DNA from 3 places in the Chryseobacterium sp. T16E-39 genome. Region 3 is predicted to be linked to each of the others. Evidence: riboswitches for the same ligand, from Rfam matches in the RefSeq annotation. Region 3 holds a riboswitch; each other region holds the start of a gene.

Region 1 (2,269 bases), 2.1 Mb from region 3:
AAAAATCTGAATCACTTTTTGCCAATTCTATGAAAACTTGATTAGACATTCCGAATTTTTCCCCACGCTGGCGCGAGCGTCACGCTCGTTGCCCATTTATAAGTATAAATTTAAACCGAAAAAATAATGAATAATTCAAGAGACTTAAGTTTCTCGAATTATTTTGTAACATATTATTTATATGGACACGAGCAAGATGCTCGCGCCAGCAAAGGGAAAAAGAGTTAGAATATAGCAAATGGTAGAACTCGTATAAACCCCTATCCAATAAGCACACAACACAAAGCATTAATTGTCAGATTAATGCTTTTGCTATTCTTAAGTAGTAATATTATTTTTGTATTATGAAAAAAGATAAAATAATTATTGGCAGTTATGTCAATATAAACGGAGATCGTACAATAATTGACGATCAATTATTAGAAAAAATTACTAATGAGGAAATTACACAAATTGAACCAATAAGATTAGACGATGGATGGCTTAATGATTTTGGATTTAGAAAATGTTACGACTGTTGGAGATATGAACATTCAGAAAGTAAAAGTGTTGAAATTAGATTCACAAAAGATCGGCAAGTATTAATTCGATTTGATCTAGATGGAGCAGATAATTTTTTCAATGAGGAAACTCAACATGTTCATATGTTACAATACCTATGTTTTCTCAAATTTCAAAAAATGTTTTCTTTGGATGATAATTAAAACAAAGCCCCAATTAAGGGGCAGTTTTGTTGTTATTAATTTCTGATGGATACCATTACTTTATATTCATAATTAATATCTTCTGGTCTTATAGTACCGTAATTACAATATACTTCGGCCCCAGTTCTTAAACTTACTTGTGACGTATCCATTTTCAATTTATTTGATAAGTCATCAAAGGCTTTAGTAGCTGATCTAAGATCCTGCATCAGATTTTCACCTAGTATACTACTAGAAAAATCCACATTTTTTATAAATTCTAACGCCGCTACATTTTGGAGTCTTTCAATAGACTCGCTCATTTCTTTAAACATAAAATTAGATAAGACACAAGAGTCTTATTCTCTAATATAATGAAATTAATTAATAAATCAAACTGAAATGTTTAAATATTCTTTTTACTGAGAGTTTTTAGAATTAGTATATTTGCTAAGCTTTAGGGGTATTTCTATACGAAATTGAGAGAGTCTCTTTGAACCTGATACGGTTAATACCGTCGTAGGGAAAAGCAGCCGGCACCATTATGGATAGTTGGCTGATTTCTTTTTCTCTAAAGCCTAATAATTTATAAATTAAACAGGCTCTATGAATAAAATTAATGGTTTTAATATAAGGGTTTATGCTATCTGTGAGCATGAAGGAAAGATGCTGACAGTTTACGAGTATAACAAGGAAGAATTTTATTGTAAGTTGCCCGGTGGTGGCTTGGAATTTGGAGAAGGAATTCTGGATTGTCTCCACAGGGAATTTTTGGAAGAACTAAATGTTAAAATTGAAATTACAGGTCATCTCTATACACAGGAAGATTTTATACAGTCTATATTTGACGGAAGCCAAATCCTTATAATCTACTATACGGCAAGAATTCTTGACGTTGAAAATCTTAAAGTGAATACAGATGATATTAATAGGCTCGAATGGATAGATATAAATGATAATCCCTTTGGACTACTTACTGATAAAATAGCCCTCCAAAAATTAAGAGAAAAACATTCAATACAAGTTAATTAAAAGCATTTAATGAGTTTCTTCATTGTTTAATAGTGTTGAACTAAAGAAAGCAATTTCTAGAATATTAACTTGATACATAAGTAGAAAAAAATCCCCCCGCTGCCTCACGAATCCTTTCGCATGGCACTTTACTCTAATGACTTTCAATAGATTATCTCATAAAAAAAGCCACCTATTACAGATGGCTTTTTTTTTCATATGAAAAATTCTTTTTAAGATCCGATTGGAACACAAGAACAAACACAGTCATAAATGCCTTGATCAGGATCACAAACATAAATAGATTCACATTTAAGATAGTATTTTGCAGGACATGTGATAGGAGTACCTGATCCGATAACTGATTTCATTTCTTGTCTTGAAATTTTCTTAAAATTTTTCATGAATTTTTTATTTTATGGTTATTTATCAAATATAAATAAATTAACTATAAAATAGCTCTTAATTTTTATGGATTATTAGTCATCGCCGCAAAAGATGCCTGTAACTCTTCTTCTGTTTCGGGTAGCTGCACTTTTAACCCTCGTGTAATGCGGGATTGAATGTCTTCTGCA
Region 2 (2,269 bases), 1.3 Mb from region 3:
GGACCTGTTCTTCCTTTTATTTTTATAGTTATTGCCTGTGGAGCTATTTCCGGATTCCATGCTGTGATCGCGACCGGAACTACCCCTAAAATGCTAAATAAAGAAAGAGAAATTCTTTTTGTAGGATATGGAGCGATGCTTGTTGAAGGATTCGTAGCTCTTATGGCTTTAATTGCTGCATGTACTTTAATGCCAGGCGATTATTTCGCGATTAATACTCCGAAAGAATCTTATGATGCTTTCCTTGCTGCACATCCAGCACTACATGGAGTAGACATTGATTATTTTTCTCAAAAGATAGGAATTGACCTGCATGGAAGAACCGGAGGTGCAGTATCTCTGGCCGTAGGAATGGCTCATATTTTCAATAAAATCCCATATATGGATCAATTGATGGCGTACTGGTACAACTTCGCGATCATGTTTGAAGCTGTATTCATTCTTACCGCTATCGATGCAGGAACAAGAGTGGGGCGTTTCTTTTTACAGGAAATGCTGGGGTCCGTCATTCCAAAATTTAATGACAAGAACTGGACTCCTGGAATTATCATCAGCAGTCTCCTCTTTACTTTCGCATGGGGATACCTCGTCTTTACAGGAAATGTAAGCAGTATTTGGCCGTTATTCGGAATCAGCAATCAGCTTTTAGCAGCGTGTGGACTTATTGTTTGCACAACGATGCTCATCCGCCTGAATAGAGGGAAGTATGCGCTCTGTTCTGCTATTCCTGGTGTTTTCATGGCCATTATCACATTTTGGGCAGGTTACATTCAGGTGACAGACATCTACCTTCCCAAAGGACAATATCTTCTCGCCACATTAGCAGTAGTTGCTATGGTTCTCATGCTTATCGTATTTATCGGAGCGTTTAGAAAATGGTATGAGCTTTTAAAAATCACTACATCGGAAACTGATTTTTATGGAGAAACGGTAAAAGAGCTTGTGGAAAGGTAAGAAGCTGCTAGTTATTGGTTGCTGGTTTATGGGGTTGTATCTTATATTTTTCATACATTTGTCTTGCTTTAGGGGTATTCTGAAAAAGAATTGAGAGAGTCCCTTTGAACCTGATACGGCTTACACCGACGTAGGGAAAAGCAAAAAGACATTCTTTACAATGTACTTTTGTTTTGGATTTTTTCCTAAAGCTATTTTTATTTAAATAATAACAATGGACAAAAATCTTTGGGAAAAGGTACAGTTTGTAAAACAACATTCTCCTCTGGTGCATAACATCACGAATTATGTGGTGATGAATAATACAGCTAATGCTCTTTTAGCTGTCGGAGCCTCACCGATCATGGCTCATGCAAAATCTGAAATCCATGAAATGGTTAATATTGCTCATTCAGTAGTTATCAATATAGGTACTCTTGATGAATATTGGTCTGAATCTATGTTAATGGCAGCAGAAGCCGCACATTCAGCAAAGAAACCCTGGGTATTGGATCCTGTGGGTGCTGGAGCAACCTCTTTTCGTGATCGCACTTTAAATAAACTATTACAGTACCACCCTACCGTCATCAGAGGTAATGCTTCTGAAATTATTGCATTGGCGAAAGCGAATACAACAACGACAAAAGGAGTTGACAGCACCGCAAAAAGCAGTGAGGCTTCAGAGGCCGCACAATTTCTTGCAGAGCAATATAATACAGTAGTTTGTATCTCGGGGGAAACAGATATCATTATAGATACCCAACAAACCATTTTCATCAATAACGGGCATTCAATGATGACCAAAGTAACTGGTCTTGGGTGTTCAGCCACGGCCCTTATCGGAGCGTTCATCGGAATCACAGAAAACATAACCGAGGCCGTTGCTGCTGCGATGGCGTTAATAGGTATTGCAGGCGAAATTGCTGTTTCAGAAAGCAAAGGTCCCGGGACCCTGCAGGTAAATCTTATTGATAAGCTTTACAATATGACAGAGGAAGAATTTATTAGTCATTTAAAGATAGAAAGACTATGAATTTCCATTCTTTCCCTTATCAACTTTATCTGGTTATTTCTGAGGCAGATTGCATCGGAAGAAATTTTTTGAAAGTAGCCGAACAAGCTATTCTTGGAGGTGTGGATATCATTCAGCTAAGAGAAAAAAATAGCCCAACAAATGACTTTATCAGAAAAGCCCAACAACTCATCGAAATTACAGATAAGCATAACATTCCTCTTATCATTAATGACAATATCGATGTTGTTGAGAAAGCAAATACCGCAGGTATTCATGTAGGAAATAGCGATGCCAGCCCTGTCTATTTGAGACAGCAGCCTT
Region 3 (2,269 bases):
TTCTTCCCTGTAGATAGGTCCATAATTGTATCTGCACCCCATCTGCAAGCCCAGACTGCTTTTTCCACTTCCTCATCAATACTTGAAGAAACAGCGCTGTTTCCGATATTAGCATTTATTTTAACCAAAAAATTTCGCCCGATAATCATTGGCTCACTCTCAGGATGGTTGATGTTATTAGGAATAATCGCTCTTCCGGCTGCTATTTCATCCCTTACAAATTCCGGGGTAATTTTATTTTTAGGAGTTCTTGCTCCAAAACTATTTCCAGCATGCTGAGAAGCCATTTCTTTGGAAACGGAGTCAAGTTGCTCGATCCTTTGATTTTCACGAATTGCGATGTACTCCATTTCAGGAGTAATAATTCCCTGTTTGGCATAATACAACTGGGTAACTTCTTTTCCTTCTAAAGCAACTTTGGGTTTATGATTATACGAAAAACGTAGATCATCAAGTTTTGGATCCGCCAAACGAGTTTTACCATATTCCGATGATATCCCGTCTAATACTTCTACATCTTTTCTGTCTAAAATCCATTGCTCTCTTATTCTTGGAAGACCTTTTAAAATATCGATCTCCGCATTTTCATCAGTATAAGGTCCGGATGTATCATAAACAGTCACAGGTGGATTGTGCTCAAAGCCTCCTTTACTAAGTTTGGTAGGACTTAAATGAATTTCACGCATTGCTACATTAATTGGATGAATTTGTCCCTCAACATAAATTTTCTTAGAATTGGGAAATGGTGAACATGTAATAGAATGTGCCATAAAATTTGGGTATTGTTATATAGGATTAACCGCCCTGCGTGGCAGTGATAATTAAAATTGAGTCGTTTTCCTGAAGTAAAGTATTCTGCCAGGATGAAATAGGAATAATACTATTGTTTAGAGCAACAGCAATTCCTTTTTTTCGGCCGGGAGCCTCCAAAGCCATTAATGCCTCCAGGTTTTCCGGCGGGACATTGAAAATTTTTCGGGTGTGGTTGATTATAAGTTCCATTCCAAGTTTTTGTTAAACAAATCACTTTAGGAATGGCTATAATTGTACAATAGAATGTACAACAAAAAGTCATCTCACTTTTCCCTACGCTGGTATGATCCAGATCAGGTTCAAAGGGTAAAGTCTCAGTCTGTTTGTACACAGACACCCCTAAAGTATGGAGCGAAGTTAGTTATTTTTTCAGAATGAGCAAAACTTCAACCCCTTTATTAAAATAAAAAAGTCTGCTATCACCAGAATAACAGACTTTTTTATTTTTAAGAAAAGCAATGTATATTACATTTCCTCACAAGCTCTCCAGATCGCATCATTCTGTGGAACAGGTGCTACAATCTCAATCTCTTCTTTGGTGACAGGGTGGATAAATTTCAGCATTCTTGCATGAAGATTTATTCCTCCGTCGGGATTAGACCTTGGTGCACCATACTTTAAATCTCCCTTAATAGGAACTCCAATTTTGGATAATTGTGCACGGATCTGATGATGTCTTCCTGTTTCCAGATCAATCTCAAGAAGCATATAATTATCAAGGGTCTTAATAACATTATAGGTTAAAATCGCCTCTTTTGCTCCATCAGTAACCTTTGGAAAAACGATAGCCTTATTATTCTTTTCGTTTTTCTTCAGATAATGAACCAATCTCTGATTATGCGGGATCATTTCCTTAGAAACGACTGCCCAATATGTTTTTTCGACCTCTCTGTTCTTCACCATTTGAGTAAGACGCGAAAGAGCTTTTGAGGTTTTAGCATAAATGACCAATCCGGAAGTAGGACGGTCTATACGATGTACCAAACCGAGAAAAACATTTCCCGGTTTAGCATCTCTTTTTTTTATAAAGCTTTTAATTAATTCTAATAGTGATTCATCACCGGTTTTGTCACCTTGTACAAGCTGACCCACTTTTTTATTTACAACCAAAAGATGGTTGTCTTCATAAGCAATCTGCTCCTCCATTTTAGTTTAGTTTACCTGTCTTCTATTGGATAAAGAAAGAATAATTCCTCCTAAAAGCCCAAGTGTTTTCATTCCTGCCAGTCTTGATTCTAATGGCAAAAATGCCCCTACAATACAAAGACCCGCAGCAGCATACATTGGGTAGACAAAATTTCTGTTCGACAGAAAAGGCGCCTGAATAGCAAAACTGATCCCTATGATGATATAGAATACTCTTTTAGAAAGAAGATCATTAACTTCTGGTGAAAAGAAATTGAACCAACCTATTGCTAAGCAGATTAAAGCAACAACGGAAATAATCCCCTGTATC

What was found. A riboswitch is a leader RNA that binds a small molecule or an ion and turns the genes downstream of it on or off. The one in region 3 is predicted to bind thiamine pyrophosphate.
Region 1: linked by a shared signal. The riboswitch ahead of CEY12_RS00785 (NUDIX domain-containing protein) and the one ahead of thiS (sulfur carrier protein ThiS) in region 3 are both predicted to bind thiamine pyrophosphate.
Region 2: linked by a shared signal. The riboswitch ahead of thiM (hydroxyethylthiazole kinase) and the one ahead of thiS (sulfur carrier protein ThiS) in region 3 are both predicted to bind thiamine pyrophosphate.

Annotation. Positions count from the first base shown of each region.
Region 1 is NZ_CP022282.1:176,555-178,823, reverse strand. It holds gene CEY12_RS00795 (hypothetical protein) at 345-704, shown strand; gene CEY12_RS00790 (hypothetical protein) at 740-1,006, opposite strand; TPP riboswitch at 1,133-1,226, shown strand; gene CEY12_RS00785 (NUDIX domain-containing protein) at 1,290-1,715, shown strand; gene CEY12_RS22815 (bacteriocin-like protein) at 1,928-2,098, opposite strand; gene CEY12_RS00780 (FAD-dependent monooxygenase) at 2,164-2,269, opposite strand, start outside.
Region 2 is NZ_CP022282.1:4,205,721-4,207,989, reverse strand. It holds gene CEY12_RS19125 (carbon starvation protein A) at 1-954, shown strand, start outside; TPP riboswitch at 1,015-1,108, shown strand; gene thiM (hydroxyethylthiazole kinase) at 1,169-1,966, shown strand; gene thiE (thiamine phosphate synthase) at 1,963-2,269, shown strand, end outside.
Region 3 is NZ_CP022282.1:2,919,227-2,921,495, forward strand. It holds gene thiC (phosphomethylpyrimidine synthase ThiC) at 1-770, opposite strand, end outside; gene thiS (sulfur carrier protein ThiS) at 796-1,002, opposite strand; TPP riboswitch at 1,067-1,164, opposite strand; gene CEY12_RS13125 (RluA family pseudouridine synthase) at 1,279-1,959, opposite strand; gene CEY12_RS13130 (hypothetical protein) at 1,966-2,269, opposite strand, start outside.